One region of the Neisseria animaloris genome, then DNA from elsewhere that is predicted to be linked to it. Evidence: predicted binding sites of a transcription regulator. Region 1 holds the regulator's gene; each other region holds the start of a gene.
The links. Region 1 encodes FNR, which switches genes on or off when oxygen is low (the NO sensors DNR and NnrR bind a similar motif). Its sites were predicted from a motif close to TTGATNNNNATCAA; they were not measured.

Region 1 (7,553 bases):
GCAGCATGGTTCGCGAGGCTTTGAAAAAACATAATGGTAATCGGGAACGTACGGCTAAAGCTTTGGGTATCAGTAAACGGGCTTTGATGTATAAAATTCAAGAATACCAAATTGAATTGTAAAGAGTATTTAATCAGATGTATGATAGGAATAGCTTGTATTTTTTGAAATAAAAAATTTAAAACGGAAAAGCCGACATATAAAAATATGTCGGCTTTTCAACAAGAAAAAATAATATATCAAAAGACCAAAGTAGTTTGATATGGTTGTCGATTGACCTCAATTTCTAATTTTTTAAGGAGTCTTTGTTGATGATCCCCAAATGGCGTTAGCCTGTTCATTAATATTCTGTAAATCCATCCAACCTATCTGAGTGAACAAGAATATCAATAAAGATCCGAAAAACATCAAAGCAATCAGATAAACAATATAACCCAGTAATACTTTCCAAGCGGATTGTCGTCCCATCTTCATGAAACCGATGGCCTGCACCCAAAAAGTCCATACTTGCCAAAAAATACCGATTGAACCGAGAGCGGGTATATAAAACACGAGCAGCGCAGGAATAACCAGTGCTTCCGTTGCCAACACAAATCCCCAAAATGGCAGTTTGGGGGAGCCGTAATAGTGGAGCACTCCGCTCATCACGCGGCTAAGCAGCAGCCATTTAAAAATACTCAGTAATACGGAAAATACGATTGCCGCCGTGCTTTTGCCGAACAGTTGCGACATTCCGGCAGCATTAACTAGGCCGATAAGCAGCAATACGGCCGATAATACAGGCAGAGTATAGAGATATTCGGCGGGAGATCTATAGCGTAAACGTAATATGTCCCACATATCACGCAATAATTGATACAGCATGTTTTTGAAAATCATTATTAAAAGAAGCTGCATTGTAACGTAAAACAAAGTATTCCAACGAATAAGTTTCAGACGGCATATGGTATGTCGGACAAGGGCGGATTAATCTACCAATAAATCCGAAATGGCCCGAAACCGTGGCGACAATACCGTTTACGATATATTTCTGCGTTACGAGGGAATATTGGATAAGCAAACAGGCCGTCTGAAAATATTTCAGACGGCCTGTGTATACAAGGTAGTTCGTATCGGAGGACTATCAGGATTCTTCACCATGCTCCGTCTCAAATTCGAATCCCATTTGGTCCGGCAGCTCTATAACTGGTTGTTTTTTCTCCCAAGCGAGTTTTTCAAGTTTGTGCCGCCTCATTCTTATCAGGTGCATAACATGGTGCTTTTGCGTGTCGGTCATATTCAACCAATAAAGCCGCTCTTCTCGGCTGCGTAAACAACCCTTGCAAAAACCTTTGCTGTTGGCTTCGCAAACGCCGATACAGGGGCTGGGAATGGCGAAGAATTCAAGTTGTTCCATGTGCGGTTATAGGCTGATAAATGAGAGGTTTTTTTACGTGAAGGCAATATTACGTAGCCGGCTGTCACAACCGTTGCATTGTGCTTGAAAAGGTAAATGTTTTCAACGAGCAGGAGGTGTTTCGCCTACACATAATATACTGAGGCCGTCTGAAAATAGTAGTGCTTTGTTTTCAGACGGCCTGCTTGCTGAGGGCTGTTTCATTATACGGTTTTCGAATATTGCGCCGTAGTTTCTTTATGCCGCAGATGGTAGTCGAATACCATTGCAATGTTACGGATAAGGAAGCGGCCTTTTGGAGTTACCCGTAATCTTTTCGAAGTTAGGTGCAGCAGACCAAGTTCGGCCAGTTTTTGCAAATCGGCCAATTCGGTTTCGAAGTAACGAGCAAACGGAATGCCGAATACGCTTTCATACACTTGAAAATCCAATGAGAAACGGCACATCAAATCTTGAATAATATTGCGGCGCAGCAAGTCGTCACGATTCAATTGGTAGCCGCGCATTATCGGCAAATGCCCGGCATCGATGGCGGCGTAATAAGCATCGATATCGCGTTCGTTCTGAACGTAAGTTGTGCCGATTTTACCGATACTGGAAACGCCGATGGAAATCAAATCGCAGTCGGCATAGGTCGAATAGCCTTGGAAATTACGTTGCAACCATCCTTCTTTCAGAGCCAGAGCAAGCTCATCGTCCGGTTTGGCAAAATGATCCATGCCGATGAATACGTAGCCGCGTTCCGTGAGGGTTTGCACCGCATATTGCAGAATATCGAGCTTTTCTTCGCTATCCGGAACAGTTGCCGTATCAATGCGGCGTTGAGGTTTGAAAATATGCGGCAGATGGGCGTAGTGATACAGCGCAAGGCGGTCGGGATCGAGTGAGAGTACGGTTTCAATGGTCGGTTTGATACTTTCCAAAGATTGATGGGGTAGGCCGTAAATCAAATCGACACTTACGGATTTGAACCCTGCTTCCCTTGCTGCATCGATCACTTCGCGGGTTTCTTCAACAGTTTGGACACGGTTTACTGCTTTCTGTACTTTAGGATCGAAGTCTTGTATTCCGACACTCATACGGTTGAAACCCAGCTTACCCAAATGCAGCACGGTTTCCCGGCTGACCTTGCGAGGATCAATTTCAATCGAATACTCGCCGTTTGGAATCAACTGAAAATGTTGACGTATCAAGGCAAAGACACGTTCGATTTGGTTGTCGTTTAAAAACGTAGGTGTGCCGCCGCCGAAATGGATCTGGGCAAGTTGGTGGATGCTGTTCAAATGAGGAGCGAGCAGTGCCATTTCTTTGTCGAGATATTCTATATAAGCGTCAGCACGTAATTTGTCTTTTGTAATGATTTTGTTGCAACCGCAGTAGTAGCAAATAGTGTTACAAAAAGGAATATGGACGTAAAGAGAGAGCGGTTTATTGAGTGCCCCCATCCTGCGTAATTTCAAAGCATGAATATAATTGGCTTCGGTGAAGCCGTTATGAAAACGATCGGCAGTCGGATACGAAGTATAACGGGGGCCGCTGGAGGGCAGGGAAGCAATCAGTTTTCGGTCAAATTCAGGTTGTGTGTCATTTTGTATGGTAATGATTTTCATGATGTTTTGTTTGTTCTGTAATGAAATAGGCAAATTTGCCGTAAGTTTGGTAGAATAGCGATATTACGATCATCCCGCCTTGATGTTGGTCAATACTCAATACGCAGGGTCTAAGTATAAAAGTTGCTAATTATAATTAAAGGTGCTTAATCTTATGTCTGCACACACACCACAACATCAGATGAAAACGTTGTGTTCAAATTGTTCATTACGTGAATTATGCCTGCCGGTGGGTTTGATGCCGACAGAGTTTGCGCAATTAGACGCTGTTATCCGCCAAAGCCGCCGCTTGAAAAAAGGTGAGTATTTGTTCCGGGCGGGAGATCCGTTTGCATCGCTGTTTGCCATACGTACCGGTTTTTTCAAAACTACTGTGGCCAGTCAAGACGGACGTGATCAAGTAACCGGATTTTTCATGTCGGGAGAACTGATCGGCATGGACGGTATTTGTGCACATACGCACAGTTGTGATGCGGTCGCTTTGGAAGACAGCGAAGTGTGCGAGCTGCCGTTTTCACATATGGAACAATTGGGGCAGAACATTCCCAGCCTGCAAACCCACTTTTTCCGTTTAATGAGCCGTGAAATCGTGCGTGATCAGGGAGTAATGCTGTTATTGGGAAATATGCGTGCAGAAGAGAGGCTGGCGGCGTTTTTGTTGAATTTGTCCAACCGTCTCTATTCGCGCGGGTTTGCCGCCAATGATTTTATTTTGCGCATGTCGCGTGAAGAAATAGGAAGTTATTTAGGTTTGAAACTGGAAACAGTTAGCCGTACGTTGTCCAAATTCCACCATGAAGGCTTGATTTCGGTAGAACATAAACATATCAAGATTCTTGAACCGCAAGCATTGAAGAAAATGGTTTCCGGTTGTGAGCATGCCGTTTAAATGTTGCTGAAAGATGTTGAGGCCGTCTGAAAGAAATTCAGACGGCCTCAATTTTTGAAATACCGAATTAGATAGAGAAATCTTCTTCAATAGGCGCGTAAAGCATCTGATCGATCCGTTCACGTGTCAACTGAGGTGCAAACAGGCTGATGAAATCATAAATATAACCGCGGAGGTATGTATCGGAGCGTAAGGCGATGTAAGTAGAAGAAGTTCCAAATAAGTGGGCCGCATCAATCAGTTGTAAATCATGATCAGTTTGAGGGTCGTATGCCAGTTTCGCCATCAGTCCCACACCCAACCCTAATCTCACATAGGTTTTCAAGACATCGGTATCCGCAGACGAAAGCGCTATTTTAGGGAGTTTCAAATGGGCTTTTTGAAAAGCGCGAAAAATATTACTGTTGCTGTTCAAGGCAAATTCATAAGTTACTAAAGGATAGGCGGCTAAATCATTAATACTCAAAGGATGCCGGCAATCTAGTAGGGGATGGGTATGTGGGACGAGAATCGCATGAGTCCATTCGGAACAAGGCAGTTTGCGTAAGTCCGAATAGTCATCCAGAGGGATGGTAGCAATGGCAAAATCCGCGTCTCCGTTGCTGATCATTTGTGCGATGGTGTGTGTGCTGCCTTCCTTAATACTTAATTGTACTTTCGGATAGCGCTTCACAAATTCCGCTACAATTTTCGGCAAAGCATAGCGGGCTTGTGTGTGTGTAGTCGCAATAGTAAGCGAACCGCTGTCTTGACCGGTAAATTCGCTACCTATATTTTTGATATTCTGCACATCGCGTAGAATCCGTTCAGCAAGTTCCAATACTGCTTTACCAGGCTGTGAAACCGAAACTACACGTTTGCCGCTACGGATAAATATCTGTATACCTAATTCTTCTTCCAAAAGCCGGATTTGTTTTGAAATGCCCGGTTGGGAAGTAAACAGCGCTTCGGCAGCTTCCGATACATTTAGGTTTTGGCGGTATACTTCAAGGGCGTAGCGTAGTTGTTGTAATTTCATATGATAAGAACGGGAAGTGGTGTGTATTCTGTACGACAAGTCTTTTTTAAATGTAGCATAGATTGAAAAAAAAAGCCTTATTTGCAAATTTGCCCCAAGAAAACATTTGTTTTTTCAGGAACTATCTTTGTGAAGTATTAACAAAGCATTGAATGCTGTAAAAAGTTGTTGTTGCTTTTGTACAACGACCATGTAATAGGAAGTGGGTTTTGCTTGTAAATAAATGACACAGGATTGATTTTTCGGCATGATTCGTAATTAGGAAGCGGGCCGTTTATCCGTTGTGTGCGGGTAGTGTGCTATTGACAGTTTGCCCTTGGCTTCTTTATAGTGCAAACCTGAAATATCCTACTTGCCGCCGTTTTACAATAGTGGCCTGTATATTTGGTGATTTGTGGCGGTTGCGCTCTTGGTGCCCGTTGCATAACAATCTTTGATGAGGGAATAAAATGACCAAACAGCTGAAATTAAGCGCCTTGTTTGTTGCCTTAGTAGCTTCAGGCACTGCAATGGCCAGCGAACCGCATACTAAACACGGTTACACCGTTAGCAGCAAGTCACAAACAGTTGTTCGCAACAACTATGGTGAGTGCTGGAAAAATACTTATTTCGACAAAGCCACTCAGGGCCGTATTGAGTGTGGTGATGCTGTGGCGGTGGAAACTGCTCCTCAATTTGCTGAAGAAACCGTTTCTCTGTCTGCTAAGACTTTATTTGGTTTCGATAAGGATAATCTGCGTCCTGAAGGTGCCGAAACTCTGAATGCCTTGGCTCAACGTTTGAGCAACACTAATGTAGACGGTGTACGTGTTGAAGGTCATACCGACTTCATGGGTTCAGAAGAATACAACCAAGCTTTGTCTGAGCGTCGCGCAAATACTGTAGCTAACTACTTGGTTGGCCAAGGTGTTGCTTCTAACAAGATTTCTGCTGCCGGTTTGGGTGAGTCTCAAGCTCGTATGACTGCCACTTGTGAAGCTGAAGTAGCCAATTTGGGTAAAAAAGTTTCTAAAGCTAAGAAACGCGCAGCTCTGATCGCATGTATCGAACCTGATCGTCGTGTAGATGTTAAGATTCGTACTTTAGTAACCAAACAAATTGCTCCTGGTCATGTTGAAGGTGAGCGCCCTGCTGTTGATGAAGGTTGGATTCCAGGTCCGGCTTCTCAAATTCACGGTTATACCCGTCCTTAATCAACAGATTATTTGGATTTGAAAACCCCGCTTGATAGCGGGGTTTTTATTGTTTTTTCGACATTAAGATTACTTTTCGACGGTTAGAGATGAAGTCGAATGGCAATATATACAGCATCAGCATGGTTTTAGTAAGCAAGATAAGGTTTGAAATAACACACTAGATAATCCGGTGTTGTTGTGAAAATATAATAGGCTACGCAATATGGCGCGATATTCTCTTCTCTCAGGTCATTTGGATGATTTCGCTATATAATGTGTGCCTCTCTTTTTCCAAACGGCCTCTGATGACTGAATTTGATTTTATCCGCCGTTATTTACAAAAGCAGCAATCTGATTCGGAAGTGTTGCTGGGTATCGGCGATGATGCAGCTGTTATCCGCCCCAGAGCAGGGTTTGATTTATGTTTCAGTAGTGATATGTTTCTGAAAAATAGGCATTTTTTTGAAAATGTCCACCCCGCTGACTTGGCATACAAGGTATTGGCCGTTAATATTTCCGATATGGCAGCAATGGGAGCCAAACCTCGTTGGATATTATTAAGTGCCGGCTTGCCTGATTTGCAGGAAAATTGGTTGGAGGATTTCTGTACCAGTTTGTTTTCTCTGGCACGGCGATTTGGCATTACGCTGATTGGCGGGGATACAACCAAAGGCGATATGGTTTTTAATATAACGATCATCGGTGAATTGCCTCAGGGAAAGGCTTTACGGCGTGATGCTGCACGAGACGGCGACGATATATGGGTTTCCGGGCAAGTAGGGTTGGCAGCAGCAGCGTTAAACCATCATTGGCAGCTTTTAAAATTGCCTTCCGATATACTGGAAATTTGTGAACAAGCTCGCCTGCGTCCGAAGCCTCGGGTTGCTTTAGGGCAGTTATTGTTGCCGTTTGCCCACGCTGCGCAAGATATTTCAGATGGCCTGGCTCAAGATTTAGGGCATATTTTGAAGGCTTCGGCTATGGGGGCGGAAATTTTTGTGGAGCAACTGCCTACCTTGCCGCAATTGCGTGGGATATTGCCTGAAAAACAACTATACGATTGTCTGCTGGCGGGTGGAGATGATTATGAACTGGTGTTTACTGTACCGGAAAGCCAACGTGAGGCGGTAATGAAAGCCGGCAAAATAAGTAATACGCCTGTTTGCCGTATCGGTAAAATTAATCGTTCGGGCCGTCTGAAAATGACTTTGGCAGATAGTTCAGAATTACATTTAAATTCTTTAGGTTTCGATCATTTTGGCTGACTTTAAACCAACTTTTTCATGGCTGAAACAGCGGCCTTTGTGCATGCTCGGTTTTGGTTTTGGCTGCGGGCTGGCTCCGGTAGCACCGGGTACATTTGGTACGCTGCCTGCTTTGCCGATGGCGTTTGTATTGTATCTGGCCGGTATTTCCGGCTGGTGGTTGGCTGCTTTGTGTGTAATATTGTTTGTATGGGGTGTGA
Region 2 (7,553 bases), 890 kb from region 1:
CGGCATCATGACTTTCGGGCTGTTTGCCATCTTTCTATGGATAGGATTTTTTGCCATGAACTACGGTTGGCCGGCAAAACTTGCCGAACGCTCGCTGTACTTCAGCCCGTACTACACTCCTAAAATCAGCACCGTACCGATGCTGGTTGCTATTTCTTTTACCCCCGTATGGTTATGGGCCATCACTCGGAAACATATCCGCGGCAGGCAGGCTGTAACCAATTGGGCGGCAGGTGTTACTTTAGTATGGGCGTTGATGATGACACTTTTTCTACCTTGGCTTGATGCTGCCAAAAGCCATGCTCCTGTTGTTTCTCAAATGGAAGCAGCTTTATCGCCAGCCTTAAAGCAATCGCTTTCAAACGGTCAAAACTGCATCAGCATCGACAAAAATGCCACTACTGCTCGTATCGCTTGGACACAATATAGTTCTCTAAAACTGAATGTCGATGATTCCGCCTGCCGTTACCGCTTAGTTCAACAACCCAAAGACAGTGCCGCTCCCCAAGGCTGGCTACTACTCTGGCAAGGTGCACGCCCGCGCAACAAAGTTGAAGGTTTTGCCCTACTGGAAAAACTTCCTAAATTCTAAGCTACCCTATATATATTCCATACTATCCGCCATACGTTTATCCTATAAAGCCTAGGTCTAAATATAAAAAGGCCGTCTGAAAAATTCAGACAGCCTTTTATCTTAACACTAACTTATATTACACATTACTTATTAATGGGGTGTGTTTCCGGCAACGCAGATTCCGGCAATTCCGGCAATACAAGTGCAGATTCAGGTATCGGAGCAGATAAAGTACCCAAGAATGCTACAATATTATCCACTTCTTCTTTCGATAACTGTTTACCAAGCTGGGTTTCGCCCATGATGCTGACAGCTTTATCCAACTCCCATACGCTACCGTCGTGGAAATAAGGATAGGTGCGGGCAACATTGCGCAGGCCCGGGGTACGGAAGAAGAATTTATCGCTTTCGGCTTTAGTTACCTCAAAACGACCTTCATCATGTTTTGTACTACCGGTGTATTTCCAGTAAGGTCCCTTAACCAAACCGAATTTTTGGAAAGAATCACCCCCCAAATTTACGCCTGCATGACAAGCAATACAACCATTATTGATAAATGAACGCACACCTCGACGTTCTTTTTCATTCAACGCATTAACATTACCTTTTAGATACTCGTCCCATTTGGAAGGCGTCAACAAGGTCCGTTCGAATGCGCCAATAGCATTGGTAATGTTAGCAATTGAAATCGCACCGTTATTTTCCGGGAAAGCTGCTTTAAACAAGTCAGCATATCCCTGAATAGCAGAAACTTTCTTCTCTACGGCCGCATGGTCAGGCATTGCCATTTCCACCGGATTAATCAACGGGCCACCTGCTTGTTCTTCAACTGTTGCGGCACGGCCATCCCAGAACTGGCTACCCAGTAACGCGGCATTTAACACGGTGGGTGAGTTACGCGGACCAAATTGGCCTTTAAAGCCCTGACTGGTCGGCAGATTGTCAACGCCTGCCGTAGCAAGGTTATGACATGTGTTACAGCTTACGGTGTTGCCTCGCGATAAACGCGGATCATGCCAAAGTTGCTGACCAAGTTTTACTTGAGCCTCAGTAAATGGATGTATTTTTTGCATTTCCTCACTATTTGGCAACGGCTTGAAAATACCTTGGGCCTGCTTCAACAGCTCCAAATCTTCAGATGAAGCATTGCTGTTATCAACAGCAGCAGGCGCAGAGGTTTCCGCAACTGCAGTTTCTACCGATTGGGAAGCCGCTTGTTCAGCAGTATCAGCAGCTTTTTCTCCACATGCCGAAAGGGCCAATAAAACGGCCATAGCAAGAGAGGCTTTACGAGTGGTTTGGTTCATGAAGATTTCCTCCAAAATAAAACAGTCAAAACAAGTAAATATATATTTTTATCTACGCTCCCACCATAATGAATATTTTTGTCTACGCTTACCTCCATATTAGAATGCGATCCGTGTCATACGAAACAGAATTGTAATCCGCATAAAATTTATACAAACTTATGGAAGTATAGTGGCATAATATTTCTCCTTATTTGCCTAAAATCAAATTTAAACGCCACCATTAACAATATATATCATTACGATAGTTTTTATTTCAAATCCCGACATACCATTTTCGGTGCAATCATGCTTGAAACATTATTAGGACGATCTACTTTCATTTTTCTTACACAAATCGCTTAAAACTTGCACCATAAGCATGATTGTTTTAAAGTGGAAAGCAATTTTTCGGGAGAAAAACATGAAAATCACCATAATCGGCGCAGGTTCTTGGGGAACTGCACTTGCCATACATTTTGCACTGCACGGCAATGAAATATCTATGTGGGCGAGAAATACCGAACACATGCAATCCTTGCAACAAAACCGCGAAAATAAACGTTATTTCCCCGGCTTCAAACTACCGGACACCATTAAAGTCCACACCGTTCTGGCAGAAGCCCTTCCCGATACGGAACTGGTGATCATAGCCACCTCAGTTGCCGGCTTACGCGACAGCGCACAACTTCTCGTGCAAAACAACGCCGGCCACCTACCTGTATTAACCGCCTGTAAAGGCTTTGAGCAAGATACTGGCTTGCTCACGTTCCAAGTGGTTAAAGACGTACTGCCCGAAAACGACAAAATCGGCGTGCTCTCCGGCCCCAGTTTTGCCCAAGAATTAGCCAAACAACTACCTTGCGCCGTTGTTTTAGCATCGGAAAACAAAGGTTGGATTGAAGAACTGGTAGGCCGTCTGAACACCACCGTACTACGTTTATACGGCAGCAAAGACATTATCGGCGTAGCGGTAGGCGGAGCAGTTAAAAACGTTATGGCCATCGCCACCGGTCTTTCTGATGGCCTCGGCTACGGCTTAAACGCTCGGGCCGCACTGGTAACCCGAGGATTGGCGGAAATTACCCGACTGGCCGTTTCCATGGGGGCACAACCCAAAACCATGATGGGATTGGCCGGCATCGGCGATCTAATCCTTACCTGCACCGGTGCACTCTCACGCAACCGCAGAGTAGGCTTAGGCCTCGCAGAAGGTAAAGAACTGCATACCGTGCTCCTTGAAATCGGACATGTATCGGAAGGCGTGAGCAGCATTGAAGAAGTATTCAATATGGCTTGCAAACACCAAATCGACATGCCCATCACCCAAACCCTGCTCCAACTCCTACGCAAAGAAATGACCGCCCAACAAGTGGTAGAACGCCTGATGGACAGGGAAGCCCGATTCGAATAAAAATGCCTTTAAAATACAAGGCCGTCTGAAAAAACATACGTTCAGACGGCCTTATTTGACAGTATCTTTCATCCCGACTATGCTTGCCCCCATATCAACCGAGTGGTGCACAAAATGAATCAGTCTCTAGACAAACTCGAAATCAGCGTTTACCAACTGGTACAAAAATTTGAAACCCAAATTGGCGAAAACAAACGCCTGCAACAAGAAATCGCCCGCCTACATGACGAAATTACCCGTCAAAAGCTGGCGCAAGAACAACAAAAAAACGAACATGAAGCCGCAGTCGACGAATTGAGCGAGGCCTTGCTGATACAAGTCAACAAACTCAAAGACGACCTACAAGGTAAAATCAACAGCCTGATAGCCGAAAACCAAAAATACCGTGATGCCTTAAAGCACAATGCCGAGCACATCCACACCCTGTTGGCGCGCCTCCCCCAAGAAATCACCGAAACTTCTGGAGAATAAACCGATGAGCATTGAACAAGTCAGCTTAGAAATCATGGGACGCGCCTTCAATATCGGTACACCTCCAGAAGAAAAAGCCACTTTGCTGCAAGCTGTAAACATGTTGAACCAAAAATTCGACACCATCAAACAAAGCGGCCGCATTGTCGAAACAGACAAAATCATCATCATGGCCTCTTTAAATTTAGTACACGACCTATTGAAAATGACTGTAAAAGATGATTTGGCAATTGGCGAATTTGAGCGTAAAATAACAGATATGATTAATACTTGCGATAAAGTATTATCAAAGTCAGCCTAATCAGGCTAAAGCTCTTTCCCTGCGATGTTCGCGAAGGCATACATTCCTTTGAACCAATACGTTCGCTTAAGGTTGCCGGGAGTTGCAGTGGGCGCGAGCGTCTTCACAGATGCACCCGAAACTGCCCGTGGCGACCACCTTGTCAGCAAGGTTCAAGCGGATTCAGCCAAAACGACATCAGCGGGGATCCTTTCCCAAATACCGCCTTATGGCGGTATTTTTATTTTGCAGAAATCAAAAATATGGCGCAAGTTAGAAAAGCCTTACCTTAACATGTTAGTGTAAAAGTGAAATGCCGCAAATACGACATATATCAGCTGATAGCGCTGTTAACATTCTATAAAATTTTTCAGACGGCCTAAAGCAGATTGACAGAAATTCAAATTCTCTCTAAAATCGGCAACTTTCTATACCTATCTGGATTACCCCTTATGAAAACCTTTTCAGCTAAACCGCACGAGGTGAAGCGCGAGTGGTTTGTTGTCGATGCACAAGACAAAGTTCTGGGTCGCGTTGCAGCCGAAATCGCCCGCCGTTTACGCGGTAAACATAAGCCCGAATACACCCCTCATGTCGACACTGGCGATTACATCATCGTCATCAACGCCGACAAACTGCGTGTAACCGGTAACAAAGCCTTAGATAAAAAATACTACCGCCACTCCGGCTTTCCAGGCGGTATTTATGAGCGTAACTTTACCGAAATGCAAGAAAAATTCCCTGAGCGCGTTTTGGAAAAAGCCGTTAAAGGCATGCTGCCGAAAGGCCCTTTAGGTTATGCCATGATTAAAAAACTGAAAGTATATGCCGGCTCCGAGCACGGCCATGCTGCCCAACAACCCAAAGTTTTGGAAATCTAAGGACACGACATGAACGGTAAATATTACTACGGCACAGGCCGCCGCAAAAGTTCAGTGGCTCGTGTATTCCTGCAAAAAGGTACCGGCCAAATCATCGTAAACGGCCGTCCTGTTGACGAATTCTTCTCACGCGAAACCAGCCGCATGGTGGTTCGCCAGCCTTTGGTTCTGACTGAAAATGCTGAAACTTTCGACATTAAAGTAAATGTTGTAGGTGGTGGCGAAACCGGCCAATCAGGTGCCATCCGTCACGGCATTACCCGTGCTTTGATCGACTACGATGCAGCTTTGAAACCTGCTCTGTCTCAAGCCGGTTTCGTTACCCGCGATGCTCGTGAAGTGGAACGTAAAAAATTCGGTCTGCGCAAAGCACGCCGTGCCAAACAGTTCTCAAAACGTTAATGCTGTTTGTGGAAACATCAAAAGCTCTGCTATTTGCAGAGCTTTTTTCTTACTTTAGCCCTTATATTCAATACTTTTATTTTAAAAACATTTAATTTGTTATTGTATATTTTCAAATCAGTACTTTGTTAATTTACTTCTTTTCTATCGGTACCTAATACATTTCATCTTCAAAATAAAGCTGTCGGCCAAAAATATAATAAATCAAATTATTTTTACCATGATTCAACCATGCTCGAGCTTGGTCTGAGCATCTTCTAAGGTTACTGGAACCCGAAATACTCGAATCAAGCCCGAACGTGACAAACGTACTATTTTTTTTAAGTTTATTTACTGTAATACCAGCAATACAAAAAACTGTTTATACAGCTTGCCTTGCTACGATACTACTATTTCGAATGAAATCTCTTTTTCTCAAATATTCCTAAAATCGGCAAAATCGGAGAATGATTGAGAATTTTCTACAAAATGTACGCAATTTCTTCATTTTTCATGAAATTGTTGCGTTTATCCTATATCTGCTGTTTTAAAATTAAAATTCTTTTTATTTTTTGAAAAGAAACGCAAGTTTAAAAGACTGTTACATATATAACATGTATGATGTTTTTAGATTATGTTTATTACATTCAATTGTTAATCAACACAATCACACACTAATACGAATGCAATATTTATTTAACTTAACAACAAACAACATGAGAGGAAATTATGGGCTGGTTAGTTACCATTATCGTCGGTTTCATCATAGGCGTATTAGCGAAATTTCTACACCCAGGTAAGGAGAATTTAGGCTTCATCATGACCACGTTACTCGGTATCGGCGGTTCTTTGTTGGCCGGTTTTGTTGGCCAATCTGCCGGTTGGTATGAAGTGGGCGAACCTGCCGGTTGGATCGCCTCTACTATTTTCGCTGTTATCATTCTGGTAGTTTATACCCGCTTGATTAAAAAGTAATCGCATCTTCCTCAAGAGCAGACATAAATTGTCTGCTTTTTCATTACACCTGCCCTCCTCTGTAAAGCCCATCAAAAAGGCCGTCTGAATAGTTTTTCAGACGGCCTCATCATTTAAATTTCTCAATTATGCGGGCTTACAGGCAACCATGTAGTTAACATCCGTGTTATCACCTACCGAGTAAACTTTGGTAAGCAAATTATAGGTGAGTCCTTTGGAATCGATAATATCCAACCCTGCTTGGCGGCACATACGGGCGAGTTCGGCGGGAGTGATGAATTTTTGCCAGTCGTGCGTACCACGCGGCACCAGCCCTAAAATATATTCGGCACCTACAATAGCGTGTACATACGATTTGGGGTTGCGGTTGATGGTAGAGAAAAACACCATACCGTCGGGCTTAACCAGTTTGGCACAGGCGGCAACGATAGCGGCGGGATCGGGAACGTGTTCCATCATTTCCATGCACGTTACCACATCGAAACTATGCGGTTTTTCGGCAGCCAAATCTTCTACCCGTACACAGCGGTAGTCAACGTTGGCAATGCCTTCATCCAATGCATGCAGTTTGGCGATTTTCAGCGATTTTTCAGCCATATCGATACCGCTTACATGTTCAGCTCCGTGCTTCGCCATGCTTTCGGTCAGGATGCCGCCGCCGCATCCCACATCCAGTACGGCTTTGCCGGCAATTTGTGCGTGTCGGTCGATATAATTCAGACGCAGCGGGTTAATGTCATGCAACGGCTTGAATTCACCGTTTCTATCCCACCATTTATGGGCAAGCAGGCTAAATTTATCGATTTCACTATGATCGACATTGTGCTGGTGCTGGCTGTTCATCATATTAATCCTTATAGAAACCGGCCTGGATTTTATATCAAACTCAGGCCGTCTGAAAATCGTCCAGTGCCGCCCATAGCTGCCGTTTCTGTTCGACCTTGAACTTTTTTATCAGAAGTTCGACACGGGCAGCCTGACCACGGGAAATACCCATATACACCAGCCGCATAGATACTGGCTTGTGAATCCGCATATATTTTGCACCCTTCCCCGCCAAATGTAAGGCAAAACGTGCTTCGGGGCAGTTAGTGATGCCGCAATACAGCGAACCGTTTTCGCACAACACCAGATATACGTACCAATCGCCGTCTGAGATTTTTTCAGGTAGAGAAAATAAGGAAAGGTATTCGGCAGATTGCATGGATAAAACCGTTTCAGACGGCCTGTAAAATAATGATTTTAACACCCTGTAGGCCATCTGAAATCAAATTCGGCCGTTTACATCCGA
Region 3 (7,553 bases), 590 kb from region 1:
ATGTGCCTGTTTGCCAAATATCCGAAAGCCACCCGTTTGGATTATGTGAAACGCTTTTACGATGCCGTTTCCACCTTCAAAATTTCCCTGCCTACGCCGATTATGTCAGGCGTGCGCACGCCGACCCGCCAATTTTCAAGCTGCGTGTTGATCGAGTGCGACGACAGCCTCGACAGCATCAACGCCACCACCAGCGCGATTGTGAAATACGTTTCCCAACGTGCCGGTATCGGCATCAACGCAGGCCGTATCCGCGGCTTGGGCAGCGAAATCCGCGGCGGCGAAGCGCAACACACCGGCTGTATTCCGTTTTTCAAAATGTTCCAAGCTGCGGTTAAGTCTTGTTCGCAAGGCGGCGTGCGCGGCGGTGCGGCTACTCTGTTTTACCCGCTGTGGCACATCGAAGTGGAAAGCCTGTTGGTGCTGAAAAACAACCGCGGCGTAGAAGACAACCGTGTGCGCCATCTCGACTACGGCGTGCAAATCAACCGTCTGCTTTATACCCGCCTGATTAAAGGCGGCAACATTACTTTGTTCTCGCCCAACGAAGTACCCGGTTTGTACGAAGCGTTTTTTGCCGATCAAGACCAGTTCGAGCGTTTGTACACCCAATACGAGCAAGATCCGAATATCCGCAAACGTTCGCTGCCTGCAACCGAACTGTTTTCATTGATGATGCAGGAACGCGCCGGCACCGGCCGCATCTACATTCAAAACGTCGATCATTGCAACACGCACAGCCCGTTTGATCCCAAAGTTGCGCCCGTGCGCCAATCCAACCTGTGCTTGGAAATTGCCTTGCCGACCAAGCCGTTAAACGACATTAACGATGAAAACGGCGAAATCGCCTTGTGCACCCTGTCGGCATTCAACTTGGGCGCGTTGGAAAGTTTGGATGAACTCGAAGGCTTGGCCGATCTCGCCGTCCGCGCACTCGATGCCTTGTTGGATTATCAGGATTACCCCGTTAAAGCGGCCAAAGTTGCCACCATGAACCGCCGCACCCTCGGCATCGGCGTGATTAACTACGCCTACTATTTGGCCAAAAACGGTGTGAAATACAGCGACGATTCCGCTATCCCTTTAACCCACCGCACCTTTGAAGCCATCCAATACTACTTGCTCAAAGCCTCGGTGGAACTTGCCAAAGAATTCGGTGCATGCCCGCTGTTCAACGAAACCACTTACGCGCAAGGCAAGCTGCCGATTGATACCTACAAAAAAGATTTGGATGCCATCTGCCAAGAGCCGCTGCATCTCGATTGGGAAAGCCTGCGTGCCGACATCGTGAAGCACGGCCTGCGCAATTCAACCTTAACCGCCTTGATGCCGTCTGAAACCAGCTCGCAGATCGCCAACGCCACCAACGGCATCGAACCGCCGCGCGGTTTGGTATCTGTAAAAGCCTCGAAAGACGGTATTCTGAAACAAGTGGTGCCTGAATTCGGCCGTCTGAAAAACCAATACGAACTGCTGTGGCAAATGCCTTCCAACGACGGTTATTTGAAACTTGTCGGCATTATGCAGAAGTTTGTCGACCAAGCCATTTCCGCCAATACCAGCTACGACCCGCAACGCTTCGAAGGCGGCCGCGTACCGATGAAGCAACTGCTGAAAGATTTGCTCACCGCCTATAAATTCGGCTTGAAAACCCTGTATTACCATAACACCCGCGACGGAGCGGACGATACGCAGACTGACTTGCAGGATGACGGCTGCGCGGGTGGGGCTTGTAAGATTTAATTGAAATAGAGTCTTAAAGTTGCTTATGTATATAAGGCTTTCATTTTTGAAGGTCTTTACTTGAGGCAATAAAGCTCTGATCTTTAAAAAAACAGTGTGTTCAAATCCTAAAATATTCAAAATTCTGTGTAAGACTTTGTTTCGGGTTTTAGTTATATTTTTACTTTTATTTTTTCGGCTACAGAGACTTTTGAATTTAAGTGAAATGAAGCATCAATTAAATATACAAGCAAGCAATAATTTAATAATTAAATAAATTAAGAGAAGATTCATGTCCTGCGAACACCTAGTCATGTCATACAGCACATTCAGCAAAGCAAAAAACGATGCTTTGCTGGAGCCGATGTTTTTCGGCCAACCTGTGAATGTTGCCCGTTATGACCAACAAAAATACGAAATTTTTGAAAAGCTGATTGAAAAACAACTGTCTTTCTTTTGGCGGCCGGAAGAAATCGACGTGTCGCGCGACCGTATCGATTACCAGAATCTGCCCGAGCATGAAAAGCATATTTTCATCAGTAACCTGAAATACCAAACGCTGTTGGATTCGATTCAGGGCCGCAGCCCGAATGTGGCTTTGCTGCCATTGGTGTCGATTCCGGAGTTGGAAACGTGGATTGAAACGTGGTCGTTTTCGGAAACCATCCACTCGCGCAGCTATACGCACATTATCCGCAATATTGTGAACGACCCATCGTTGGTGTTCGATGATATTGTCGATAACGAATACATTATTGCCCGTGCGGAAGATATCGCCTGCTATTACGATGATTTGATTGAATATACCCAATACTACAATCTGTTGGGCGAGGGCGAGCACCGGGTGAACGGCAAGGTGGTTACGGTTAACAAGCGCGAGCTGAAAAAGAAACTGTATCTGTGCCTGATGTGCGTGAATGTGCTGGAGGCGATCCGTTTTTATGTGTCGTTTGCCTGTTCGTTCGCTTTTGCCGAGCGCGAATTGATGGAAGGCAATGCAAAAATCATCAAGCTAATTGCGCGTGATGAAGCCTTGCACTTAACCAGCACGCAGCATATGTTGAACCTGATGCGCAGCGGTGTGGATGATCCTGAAATGGCCGAGATTGCCGCCGAATTGGAACAGGAATGTTTCGAGTTGTTTAAAACGGCGGCCACTCAGGAAAAAGAGTGGGCGGAATATCTGTTTAAAGACGGCTCGATGATCGGCTTGAATAAGGAAATTTTAAGCCAGTATGTTGAATACATTACCAATCTGCGCATGGCGGCAGTCGGGCTGAAGCCTGCTTTTGAAGGCTCGGGGCAAAACCCGATTCCGTGGATCAACGCGTGGTTATCGTCCGATAATGTTCAGGTGGCACCGCAGGAAGTGGAAATCAGCTCTTACCTAATCGGCCAGATTGATGCCGAAGTGAGCGCCGACGATTTGGGTGATTTTGAGCTGTAAAAACACATTTGTCAGGCCGTCTGAAAGTGCAGGCGTTTCTGTACTTCAGACGGCTTGATTGATTTTTACCGGACAGTCAGCATGGCTTTGATTACTACCCGAGATACTGCTTTTGAACTGAAAGAGGGGGAAACTCTTTTGGAAGGCTTAGAGCGGACGGGGCATGAAGTTGAATACCAATGCCGTAGCGGGTATTGCGGTTCCTGTCGCGTTCACATTTTATCGGGCCGTGTGGATTATGATCATTTCCCGTTGGCATTTATCGGGCCTAACGAGATACTGCCCTGTTGTTGTCGTGTTTCTGAGGCAATAGAGATAGATTGTCATATTCGTTCCCCTGAACCTGATTTGTTTGATGTAGATTTATTTGAAGATCAAACACAAACTGATTGAGTTGATGAAGAGAGGCCGTCTGAAAATTTTCAGACGGCCTCTCTTCATTAGTAAATATAAAAAGCTTACTTACAGTTTACGCCTTGGATTTTAGGAGTATCACCGTCGCCTACTTTAAAGGTGCATTTGGTGGAATTATCGCCGGATACAGTCAGATTGGCACCGGTTAAGTTTAAAGACACAGGTTCTTTTACACCCATGCTGACTGCAGTGGCAGCGATTTTCTGCACATTATCTTGTGTGTATGGTGTGTTATTAGAAGCTACTTTGATTTCTTTAGCTGCATAAGCGTTTGCTCCCATAGCGAGGGCTGTAACGGCAAATAAAGCAAAGAATTTGGTTTTTTTCATGGTTGTTTCCTTTATATACAGCACAATCAATGTGCCATTAAGGGCAGAATAGGGTTAAAAGTGCCTATGTGCAAGTATTGGCACGGTTTTTACGGGGATGTGTTGTAAGTAGGTTTTGTTTTACATTATTTTTAATCGACAAATTTATTTGTAAGTAGTTAAGAAAAAAACTTCCGTTTGAAAACAATGGGAGTTTTTTGTGAATCTGATTGCACTTATTTTTTATCTTTCGGCAAATGATGCTCCGTTTCGGTCGATATTATGGCATCATTTTCAAGTTGCTTTATTAGCACTTATATAAATAGTGTCGTATCGTCTTTTGGATAAAATGGCTTTAGCAAGAATTATCCATTTTAAGCTGGATAAAGTTGCCATACGTGTGTGGGCATGTGATATAGACTATTTTTTAATTTTCAAGTAATGTCGGCTATTGCTTAAAGCTTTCTGTAATGGTGGCAGGGTGTGAGGCATATGTTTGCGCAAGTGCGATTGAAAATCGAGGAAGGTGCTGGAAAGGTGATATAGACGTATTGTTTAACTAATTCGAGAGGCCGTCTGAAAATGTTTTAGACGGTATCTCATAATAACGAAACAGTTTTGTATTGTTGTGGTAAAAAAAGGGGGTGGCACACGGCCACACCCAAACACACACACATCAAGAGGAAAGAGATAAAACAATGAAAATAAAAAATAAATCAGTTTTCAGGGTTTTTATCGGTTTGTTTCTTAACCCAGAAAAATAAAAATGTAGCAATAACCATTACAAACATGATGGTTATGAAAGACAAAATACCGATGGGCGATTTAAATAATTCGTTTAAAAGTTCCATCAATGTGTTCCCTTAATTTTGATTTTGAAATTATTTAGGTGCGATTATTGGACAAAATCAGATATGCAGCTTTGATTCAAGTCAAAGTTAATAACTTTTCCGTATAATTTTGCAAATATGCAGATTAAAGAAACCAGTTCGTCACCACGTTGCCTTTCCTCACTATCGTTGCCTTTCCTCACTATATGGTTGGGCTTTGCCGTATTACCTTTCTCTATTGCTTACCGCAATTCGATTCTGGTTAAAGTTATTTTTTCTATCTTCAAAAGCACACAAATTAATTGGCAATACCTTCATCAAAAAACAGACTGCACTAATTGTTTTTTTATGTTAAAGTCAGATTTTAATAACTCGGCAGTTTGGACTGCCATAAAGGGCTGTTTAAATTTAAAATCCGGTAAGATGTAAATGCAGTATAGAAACTATCTGCCCGATTTTAAGCTTAAACAGCCTTCATCATGTTTACGGAAAGAGTTTCATGCAGTCTTGGCAGCTACCCGAACACATCGCCGACATTTTGCCTTCGACCGCGCGCCAGCTCGAAAGTGCGCGGGAAAAGCTGTTGGCTTTATTCCGTGTACACGGATATGAATTGGTGCATCCGCCCCTGATGGAATACAGCCACTCTCTGCTTACCCGTATCGACGCGGGTTTGTCGCTGAAAACCATCCGCGTCGTCGATCAACTCAGCGGCAGGCAGCTCGGTATCCGTGCCGACATCACGCCGCAGGTGGCGCGTATCGATGCCCATCTTTTGTCGGCCAACAACGGCATTAACCGCTTGTGTTACGCAGGCTCGGTGCTGCATGCCCGTCCGGACGGTTTTTTGAACACCCGCGAACCTTTGCAGGTGGGTGCGGAACTCTACGGCTTTGCCGGAGTGGCCGCCGATATCGAATTGATTGATTTAATGCTGAAAAGCGTATCGGTTGCCGAGTTCGGCGAGATTCTGCTTTCGCTCGGGCATATCGGCGTGTTTCGTGCGCTGGCGGATGCGGCCGGTTTGAGTGAGCAGCAGTCGGAACAGCTGTTGGCCTTGATGCAAGATAAAGATGCCGCAGCCGTGCGCGCTCAGGTCGATGGCTGGCAGCTTGACGGAATGTGGGCCAAAGCCTTTGCCTTGCTGCCCACACTGTATGGCGGGCGGGAAGTATTGCAGGAAGCGCGTAACCGTTTGCCCGATTTGTTTGCGGTCGGCAAAGCATTAGACGAATTGCAGGCCGTTTGCGATGCTTTCCCCGGTCGGCAAATCCATATCGATTTGGCTGAACTACGGGTAGACAATTATCACACCGGTTTGCTGTATGCCGCATACGGCAGCGACTGCCACGATGCCGTTGCACGCGGCGGGCGTTACGACGGTTTGGGTCAATATTTCGGCCGCGCCCGTCCTGCCACGGGTTTCAGCTTTGATTTGCGGATGTTTATCGGGCGCTTGCCGCAGAGCGAGCAAACGCAGTTTATCGCCGTGGCGCATCAGGATATGGCCAAGGCGTGCAGTGCAGTTGAGCAACTCCGCGCCGAAGGCTATTGCGTGGTGATCGATTACGGTGTTGAACACAATGGCACGAAGAATACGACGCGCCGTCTGAAAAAACAGGACGGCGAATGGAAAGTTATTGAAACAGAAATGGAACAGGTTTGAGTTATGGCTAAAAACGTAGTGGTTATCGGCGCACAATGGGGCGACGAAGGCAAAGGTAAAATCGTAGACTGGCTGGCCGAAGAAACTTCGGGCGTGGTGCGTTTTCAGGGCGGACACAATGCAGGTCATACCTTGGTTGTCGGCGGTAAAAAAACCATTCTGCGTCTGATTCCGAGCGGTATTTTGCACGAAAAACTGGAATGCTTTATCGGCTCGGGCGTAGTGGTCAGCCCCGAAGCCTTGCTGGGTGAGATTGACGAATTGAATGCGGCGGGCGTGAAAAACGTAGAAGGCCGTCTGAAAATTGCTCCTACCGCCACCTTGATTCTGCCTTACCACATCGCGCTTGACCAAGCCCGCGAAGCCTCGCGCGGCAGCGGTAAAATCGGCACAACCGGCCGCGGTATCGGACCTGCTTACGAAGACAAAGTCGCCCGCCGCGCCATCCGCATGGTTGACCTGTTCGACATCGAAAAACTGAAAACCAAATTGCAGGCCAATATCGAATACTACAATATTCAGTTGCAGCACCTGCATAAAGCCGAGCCGGTAAGATTCGAAGACGTGCTGGCTGTGGTTGAAAAATTCTCAAGCCGAATCAAACCGATGATCAGCGATGTATCGCGCACCTTGTATGAAAAAAACCAAAAAGGCGAAAAACTGCTGTTTGAAGGTGCGCAAGGCACTTTGCTGGATATCGACTACGGCACTTATCCGTTTGTTACCTCTTCCAACTGCTTGGCCGGAGCCGCTTCCGCCGGAGCCGGTGTGCCGCCGCAAATGTTGAATTATGTGTTGGGTATCGTGAAAGCCTACACCACCCGTGTCGGCTCAGGCCCGTTCCCGACCGAACTGTTCGACGACATCGGCGCAGGATTGGCCGAGCGCGGCCATGAATTCGGCTCGGTAACCGGTCGTGCCCGCCGCTGCGGTTGGTTCGATGCCGCCGCCCTGAAGCGTTCTATTCAAGTAAACGGTATTTCCGGCATGTGTATCACCAAACTGGATGTGATGGACGGCATTGAAGAAATCAAAATCTGTACCGGCTACCAACTGCCCGACGGCAGCAAAACCGACATCCTGCCTTTCGGTGCAGATGCCGTAGCGGGTTGTACGCCGATTTACGAAACCATGCCGGGTTGGACGGAATCCACTTTCGGCGTGAA
Region 4 (7,553 bases), 600 kb from region 1:
TACGAACAGCAATTGGGCGTGTTCTTGAATCCGCACGACCCTGAAGTGCAACGAGAAGCCTTGAAACAGGGCATCAGCCAAAGCTGGATTGATGCGGCCAAACAATCGCCGGTGTACAAAATGGCGATGGAGTGGAAAGTGGCATTCCCGCTGCACCCCGAATACCGCACTTTGCCGATGGTTTGGTATATCCCGCCTTTATCGCCGATTCAGTCTGCCATCGAAAACGGTTTGGTGGGCGAAAACGGCATCATTCCGAGTGTGGACGAAATGCGTATTCCGTTGCGCTATCTGGCCAATCTGCTCACCGCCGGCAAAGTGGAACCGATTAAATTCGCGCTGGAGCGCATGATTGCCATGCGCCGTTTCAAACGCGGTCAAGTGGTACACGGCGAAACGCCGGAGGAAACGCTGGCAGGCACCGGCCTCACGCCCGAAATGGTGGAAGACATGTATCAAATTATGGCGATTGCTAATTATGAAGACCGCTTTGTGATTCCGACTTCGCACAAAGAAATGGTGGAAAACAGCTTTGAAGACAAATCGAGCTGCGGCTTCACTTTCGGCAACGGCTGTTCCGGAGGCGGCGAAGAAAACTTGTTCGGCAAACGCAAAGGCACACCGATTATCTTCCACGGCCTGCGTAAAGATGCCGAGAAAAACCGCGAAGAAGAAGGAGTCCACTGATGGGCGCGAATCCTGTTTATCAGTGGTTTTCCGCGCTGCTGTGCTACCCCGAGGCCGAGCTGATTGAGGCCTTGCCCGAATTTCAGACGGCCTTGCAAGAATGGCCGGAGCTACAAGCACAAGCAGGCCGTCTGAACAGCTTTTTGGGTTACCTGAACAGCCACAGCCTGCGCGAATTGCAGGAACGCTACGTCGCCACCTTCGACCGCAACCGTAACCACGCGCTCTATCTCTTCGAGCATGTGTACGGCGAAGACCGCGACCGCGGCAGCGCCATGGTGGACTTACTGCAAGAATACCGCAGCCGCGGTTTCGAGTTGGGCAACGACGAGCTGCCCGATTACCTGCCCGTGCTGCTGGAATATTTAAGCCAAGTGCCGTCTGAACACGCGCAAAAGCTGCTCGGCGATGCCGTTCATGTGGTGGCCCACATCGGCGGCAAACTCGAGAAAAGCGGTTCCCCTTACGCCGTATTGCTGCAAGGCATTACCGCACTCAGCCCGGTGGCACCGCGCCCGCTGGTCGAGCCGCCCGTGCGCGATATGGACGAAGCGATGGAAACGTTCGGCCCCGACATTTCCGGCACCGAGCCGCTGCTAAAACCCCGCATAGAAACCGTACAGTTTTATCCTAAAGCCGCTTTTCAGACGGCCACAAAAGGAGCGTAAACATGAACACCCTGCATCAATTTTTTTTCGGCATTTTCCCCTACATAGCCTTGGCGATTTTCTTTTTCGGCAGCCTGGTGCGCTTCGACCGCGAACAATATTCGTGGAAAAGCGAATCCAGCCAAATCCTGTATGAAGGCCAATTGCGTTTGGGCAACATTCTGTTTCACGTCGGCATTTTGGCCGTGTTTTTCGGGCATTTGTTCGGCCTGCTCACGCCTTTATGGTTTTGGGACGCGCTGGGCATTTCGCACGGAGCCAAGCAGATTTTTGCGATGATAATGGGCGGTATCTTCGGCGTGATGGCGATGGTCGGTTTGGTTATCCTGCTGCAACGCCGTCTGAAATGCGACCGCTTGGCCGCCAACAGCACTTGGCGCGACAAATTGGTACTGATTTGGCTCATCATCACTTTAGGCTTGGGCTTGCTGACCATCTTCGTGAGCATGGGGCATACCGATGGCCACGAAATGGTAAAACTGATGACTTGGGCGCAGCACATCGTTACCTTCCGCGGTAATGCCGCCGACTATATCGAAGACGTGAACTTCCTGTTCAAACTGCATATGGTCATGGGTATGAGCTTGTTTGTGATTTTCCCCTTCACCCGCTTGGTGCATGTGTGGAGCGGCTTCGCAAGCGTCGCCTACCTCGGCCGTGCGTGGCAGTTGGTCCGCCGCCGTTAATAAAGTGAATATTTAAGAGGCCGTCTGAAAGCATTTTCAGACGGCCTCTTCCTTCTGGGTTGATACAACCTTGCTATGCAGTTCTTATCCGTCGACTTTTTTCCGTGCACTAAAGACTGTATCACGTTATCCGCAAAAGCAGCATTTATCAGTGATCCCGAAAATCTAAACAGCGTCCGATAATACCGTTATAATTCCCTTCTTTCAGACGGCCTCGTCCTCCACACACCATATAGGTTTATCCATCATGCTTTTAATGATCGACAACTACGACAGCTTCACCTACAACATCGTCCAGTATTTTGCCGAACTCGGCCAAGAAGTTGTGGTACGCCGCAATGATGACATCACCTTGGAAGAAATCGCAGCCCTCAAACCGCAATATCTCGTTATCGGCCCCGGCCCCTGTTCGCCCAAAGAAGCCGGCATTTCCATAGCAGCCATGCAACACTTTGCCGGCAAGCTGCCGATTATGGGCATTTGTTTGGGGCATCAAACCATAGGCGAAGCGTTCGGCGGCCATACCGTGAGGGCGCAAACGCTGATGCACGGCAAGGTTTCACCTGTTCTCCACCACAATTCGGGCATGTTCAAAGGTTTACCGAACCCTGTTACCTGTACCCGCTACCACAGCTTGGTTATCGACCGAGCCACCCTGCCCGCCTGCTTGGACATCACGGCATGGACGGAAGACGGCGAAATCATGGGAGTACGCCATAAAACTTATGCCGTTGAAGGCGTTCAATTCCACCCCGAAGCGCTGCTTACCGAGCACGGCCATGAAATGCTGGATAATTTCTTAAAAGAATTCCAACACTTCCAAGCGGCCTGATCTTTTATGACAGGCCGTCTGAAAAACGGAATTTTTCAGACGGCTCCCTATACCATATATAAAGGCGGAATACCAATGATTACCCCCCAGCAAGCCCTTGCCCGGCTGATTGACAACAACGAGCTTTTCTATGATGAAATGACCAGCCTGATGCGTCAGATTATGAGCGGCGAAGTCGCACCGGAGTTGGTGGCCGCCATTCTTACCGGTTTGCGCATCAAAGTGGAAAGCGTATCCGAAATCGCTGCGGCCGCCGGTGTCATGCGTGAATTTGCCGTTAAAGTGCCGGTGCTGAACAAACATAATTTAGTCGATATTGTCGGTACCGGAGGCGATGGGGCACATACTTTCAATATTTCCAGCACCGCCATGTTTGTGGCGGCGGCGGCAGGTGCGAAAGTGGCCAAACACGGCGGGCGTTCGGTTTCGTCTTCAAGCGGTTCCGCCGACATCATCGAACAGATGGGCGCATCGCTGGCTTTGTCGCCCGAACAAGTGGGGCAATGCATCGAAAACGTCGGCATCGGCTTTATGTTCGCCCCCAACCATCACAGCAGTATGCGCTATGTTGCCCCCGTACGAAAAAGCCTCGGTATCCGCACCATCTTCAACATTCTCGGCCCGCTCACCAACCCTGCTTCCGCCCCCAACCAGCTGCTCGGCGTGTTCCATATCGATTTGGTCGGCATCCTTTCCCGTGTGCTGCAACAGCTTGGCTCGCAACATGTTTTGGTGGTGCACGGCAGCGACGGTTTGGACGAAATCACCATCACGGGCACAACCCGCGTAGCCGAACTGAAAAACGGCTCCATCAGCGAATACGACATCCATCCGGAACAATTCGGCATTGCCGTGCGCAAAAATCTCGATGAAATCAAAGTGCAAAACAGCCAAGAATCACTGCTTAAAATGCAGAGCGTCTTAAACGGTGAACACGGTGCGGCCCGCGATATCGTGCTGCTTAATGCCGCTGCCGCCATTTATGCCGCAAACCTCACCGACTCCCTTTCAGACGGCCTCGAAGCGGCCCGCGAAGCACTTGATTCAGGGAAAGCCAAAGCAAAACAGGCCGAATTTATTTCCGCCAGCGGAAAGCTGGCCGAAGAATAAAAAAATCACGACAGGCCGCCTGCAACTTTTCAGACGGCCTCTATGCCAACAAAACCGTATCTTGTGTTTTTTAATTGCGAGACAACCGGAATTAAAGTGCCGCCCTACTCTGCCGTGAAGCGCTCTGTTAACGCCAGCCTCTCCTCCTGACATCCGTAAACATTATTATTCAAGGTTCCCGGCGGTTTCGAAAAACAACCGCATACATGACTTAGCTCAAAAAAACGCCAAATAACCTCTAAAGGCCGTCTGAAAAAATTTTCAGACGGCCTTCATCCGATTGCAGCCCTGCATGAAAAAGACTAACATAAATAACAGATAGATATAAATAAAAACCAATACTATTTCATACTTTAAAAACGATATCACGTCTTAAACTCAACTTCATGTTTGTCAAAACAACACAATAAAGAAGGCAGGTTTATTATGTCCGTAGTGCCACTATCCCAACTGCGCAGAGGTGCCCGAGCGCATATCGATTCGATTAATCCCAACCCTTTATTCGGCGAGCTTGATCCGGTTGTCAGCCGCCGTTTGGCCGATTTAGGCTTCTCAAACGGTATGCCCTTAACCGTTATTGCTGTCGGTTTGCTCGGTAAAGGCCCTTATGCGGTGAGACTGGGCAACCAATCACAATTTTCCCTGCGTCAGGCAGAAGCTCAGAAAATCCTCTGCCACGTTATAGCCGATTGAATTCGGATGAATAAAAATATTTTCAGACGGCCTTGGGCAACTGAAGTCTGTCTATGGGAGATTTCAAATGGATTTGAGTTACTTTGCACTCGTAGGCTTGCCGAACTGCGGCAAGACCGTCCTCTTTAACGGGCTTACCGGTTCGAACGCCAAGGTTGCCAACTACCCCGGGGTAACGGTAGATCAGCGCGAAGGCGTTTTTCTCGACGATAAAAGCATTCACATCATCGACCTGCCCGGCACATACAGTTTGCGTACGACCAGTATCGACGAAACCGTGGCCCGCGATGTTGCCATCGGCAAACTCGGCCACCGCCCCGATGCGATTATCGCCGTAGCCGACGCAACCAATCTGCGCATGACTCTGCGCATGCTTCTCGAATTGAAAACCTTGAACCTGCCGATGATCGTTTCGCTAAACATGAGCGACGTGGCCCGTTCGCGCGGCCTGAAAATCGACGCGGCAAAATTGAGCGAATTGTTGGGCGTGCCGGTGCTCGAAACAGCCGCCGTCCGCAGCGACAGCATTCGCGCCGTACGCGAAGCCGTTGCCAAACTGCCGCGCCACAATACCCATCCGCTGGATTCGGACGTTGCCTTGAAAAATTTGGAAGCTCTCGACAGTAACGAGCTGTATGCCGAAGCAGAAAAAATACTCAAGCAAGTCGTCCGCACCGAAATGAATATGCCGGAGTGGCACCGCCGCTTAGATGCGCTGGTGTTGCACCGCTTTTGGGGTATCGTCATTCTTTTCATCATATTGCTTTTGATTTTCCAAGCTGTTTATTCATGGGCCGAACCGTTGATGGATATGATAGAAGGTGCGTTCGGTTCGCTGGGAGAATGGGTAGCGGCCACTCTGCCGGAAGGCGTGCTGCAAGATTTGCTGGTAAACGGTGTAATCGCAGGTATCGGCAGCGTGTTGGTGTTTCTGCCGCAAATCGCGATTTTGTTCGCCTTCATTCTGCTATTGGAAGACTCGGGTTATCTGCCTCGCGCCGCTTTCCTGTTGGATAATCTGCTCGCGAAAAGCGGTTTGTCGGGTAGGGCTTTTATTCCGCTCTTATCCAGTTTTGCCTGTGCCGTACCTGCGGTGATGTCGGCGCGCACGATTCAAGACCCGCGCGAACGCTTGGTTACGATTGCCATCGCTCCCATGCTGACCTGCTCCGCACGCCTGCCGGTTTACGCATTGATTATTGCCGCCGTGATTCCGCAACAAACCGTTTGGGGGATATTCAACCTGCAAGGATTAACCTTATTCGGCCTGTATGTTGCCGGTATCGCATCAGCCGGATTAACCGCATATGTGATGAAACTGTTTGCACGTCGCAAAGGTAAGGTGCAGTACTTCCCCCTGTTGATGGAACTGCCCACTTTCCGTATGCCGAACTTCAAACACATTATTATCAGCTTGTGGGATCGGGTAAAAGCATTCTTAGTGCGTGCCGGTACGGTGATTTTTGCAATGAGCGTTGTATTATGGGTATTGGTCAGCTTTCCAGCCGCTCCCGAAGGTGCGGCAGGTGCGGCGATTGATTATAGTTTCGCAGGCAAGATCGGCCATTTTATACAGCCTCTGTTTGCTCCGTTGGGCTTCACTTGGGAAATGTGTATCGCCATGATTCCGGGTATGGCCGCACGCGAAGTGGTGGTTGCCGCGCTCGGCACGGTTTATGCCGTAGGAGCCGGTTCCGAAGAAGCCGTTGAAAGTGCCTTGATTCCTCTGGTACACAATAATTGGGGCCTGCCGACCGCTTTCGCTTTCTTGGCCTGGTATATATACGCCCCGATGTGTTTGGCCACGCTCGCCGTAATTAAGCGTGAAACAAAATCCGCTTACCACACCCTGATGATTACTGCCTACTTATTCGTATTGGCCTATATCTTTGCTTTTGCAGTTTACCAAATCACTTCGAGGATTTTTTAATGGAACAATATATTATTGTCGGCACCATTGTTTCCCTATGCATTCTGTATCTGCTGCGTAAATTTGTTTTCAAACCCAAATCGGCGCGTAGCAATGCATGCAGCGGTTGCGACCGTTGCAGCGGCAAGAGCGGTGGTTGCCACTGAACGTTTGAGTATTGCGAAGAGGCCGTCTGAAAACATTTGGCCGGATCCACGGTTTTCAGACGGCCTGTTATATTCTTCGGCTATAATGCCGCTTTGTCTTAATCAGGCCGTCTGAAAACATGTCCAAGAAGCCCGACGCTTTCAACCGTTTAATCAATGCCTTGAAAATCCTGCCCAACGTCGGCCCCAAATCCGCCCAGCGCATGGCTTACCAGCTTTTGCAGCACAACCGCGACGGCGCGCAGGAATTGTCCGCCGCTCTGCAAAACGCCCTCAAACACGTGCAACATTGCGCCCACTGCAACACGTTTTGCGAAACAGAGCTTTGCGATATTTGCGCCGACGGCGAACGGGATTTCCGCCGCCTGATGATTGTACACATGCCCGCCGACGTAGCCGGCATGGAAGCAGCCAACTGCCACGACGGTTTGTATTTTGTGCTCATGGGGCAGGTAAACCCCGTTCAAGGCATGGGTCTAAACCATATCGCCTTGGAAAAACTGGTGGCACGCCTGCAAAACAGTGATGTGGAAGAAATCATCATCGCCACCAATTTCACTGCAGAAGGCGATGCCACCGCCTATGTGCTGGCGGAGCTGTTTAAAAATCTGCCCTATAAAGTGAGCCGCCTCGCCCGTGGTATCCCGCTGGGCGGAGAATTGGAATATGTAGATGCAGGCACATTGGCGCAGGCTGTTTACGAACGCCGCCTGCTGAAAGAATAACGCATACATACGAAAAGGCCGTCTGAAAATACTGTTCAAACAGTTTTTCAGACGGCCTTTGCCTATTTGAAATCAG

Region 2: EL216_RS05550 (cytochrome-c peroxidase) is a predicted target of FNR. The motif match lies at 2,076-2,089, and genes of this name have one in related genera.
Region 3: EL216_RS11460 (DUF3149 domain-containing protein) is a predicted target of FNR. The motif match lies at 4,814-4,827, and genes of this name have one in related genera.
Region 4: EL216_RS01635 (FeoA family protein) is a predicted target of FNR. The motif match lies at 4,367-4,380, and genes of this name have one in related genera.

The regions. Positions count from the first base shown of each region.
Region 1 covers NZ_LR134440.1:2,079,547-2,087,099, forward strand. Annotated here, with positions in the region: gene EL216_RS09770 (sigma 54-interacting transcriptional regulator) at 1-122, shown strand, start outside; gene EL216_RS09775 (hypothetical protein) at 295-879, opposite strand; gene EL216_RS09780 (DUF1289 domain-containing protein) at 1,124-1,396, opposite strand; gene hemN (oxygen-independent coproporphyrinogen III oxidase) at 1,600-3,006, opposite strand; gene fnr (fumarate/nitrate reduction transcriptional regulator Fnr) at 3,161-3,895, shown strand; gene EL216_RS09795 (CysB family HTH-type transcriptional regulator) at 3,963-4,913, opposite strand; gene EL216_RS09800 (OmpA family protein) at 5,363-6,106, shown strand; gene thiL (thiamine-phosphate kinase) at 6,394-7,353, shown strand; gene EL216_RS09810 (phosphatidylglycerophosphatase A family protein) at 7,346-7,553, shown strand, end outside.
Region 2 covers NZ_LR134440.1:1,192,335-1,199,887, forward strand. Annotated here, with positions in the region: gene EL216_RS05545 (ArnT family glycosyltransferase) at 1-592, shown strand, start outside; gene EL216_RS05550 (cytochrome-c peroxidase) at 718-1,881, opposite strand; gene EL216_RS05555 (NAD(P)H-dependent glycerol-3-phosphate dehydrogenase) at 2,285-3,274, shown strand; gene EL216_RS05560 (hypothetical protein) at 3,389-3,745, shown strand; gene EL216_RS05565 (cell division protein ZapA) at 3,750-4,046, shown strand; RNA gene ssrS (6S RNA) at 4,060-4,237, shown strand; gene rplM (50S ribosomal protein L13) at 4,478-4,906, shown strand; gene rpsI (30S ribosomal protein S9) at 4,916-5,308, shown strand; gene EL216_RS05585 (GlsB/YeaQ/YmgE family stress response membrane protein) at 6,017-6,262, shown strand; gene ubiG (bifunctional 2-polyprenyl-6-hydroxyphenol methylase/3-demethylubiquinol 3-O-methyltransferase UbiG) at 6,389-7,108, opposite strand; gene EL216_RS05595 (GIY-YIG nuclease family protein) at 7,149-7,466, opposite strand.
Region 3 covers NZ_LR134440.1:329,508-337,060, forward strand. Annotated here, with positions in the region: gene nrdA (class 1a ribonucleoside-diphosphate reductase subunit alpha) at 1-1,743, shown strand, start outside; gene nrdB (class Ia ribonucleoside-diphosphate reductase subunit beta) at 2,036-3,169, shown strand; gene yfaE (class I ribonucleotide reductase maintenance protein YfaE) at 3,251-3,562, shown strand; gene EL216_RS01565 (hypothetical protein) at 3,628-3,912, opposite strand; gene EL216_RS11460 (DUF3149 domain-containing protein) at 4,608-4,742, opposite strand; gene EL216_RS01575 (ATP phosphoribosyltransferase regulatory subunit) at 5,221-6,387, shown strand; gene EL216_RS01580 (adenylosuccinate synthase) at 6,391-7,553, shown strand, end outside.
Region 4 covers NZ_LR134440.1:343,756-351,308, reverse strand. Annotated here, with positions in the region: gene narH (nitrate reductase subunit beta) at 1-687, shown strand, start outside; gene narJ (nitrate reductase molybdenum cofactor assembly chaperone) at 687-1,355, shown strand; gene narI (respiratory nitrate reductase subunit gamma) at 1,358-2,041, shown strand; gene EL216_RS01645 (aminodeoxychorismate/anthranilate synthase component II) at 2,289-2,873, shown strand; gene trpD (anthranilate phosphoribosyltransferase) at 2,949-3,983, shown strand; gene EL216_RS01635 (FeoA family protein) at 4,410-4,676, shown strand; gene feoB (ferrous iron transporter B) at 4,744-6,606, shown strand; gene EL216_RS01625 (FeoB-associated Cys-rich membrane protein) at 6,606-6,752, shown strand; gene recR (recombination mediator RecR) at 6,872-7,477, shown strand; gene EL216_RS01615 (DEAD/DEAH box helicase) at 7,550-7,553, opposite strand, start outside.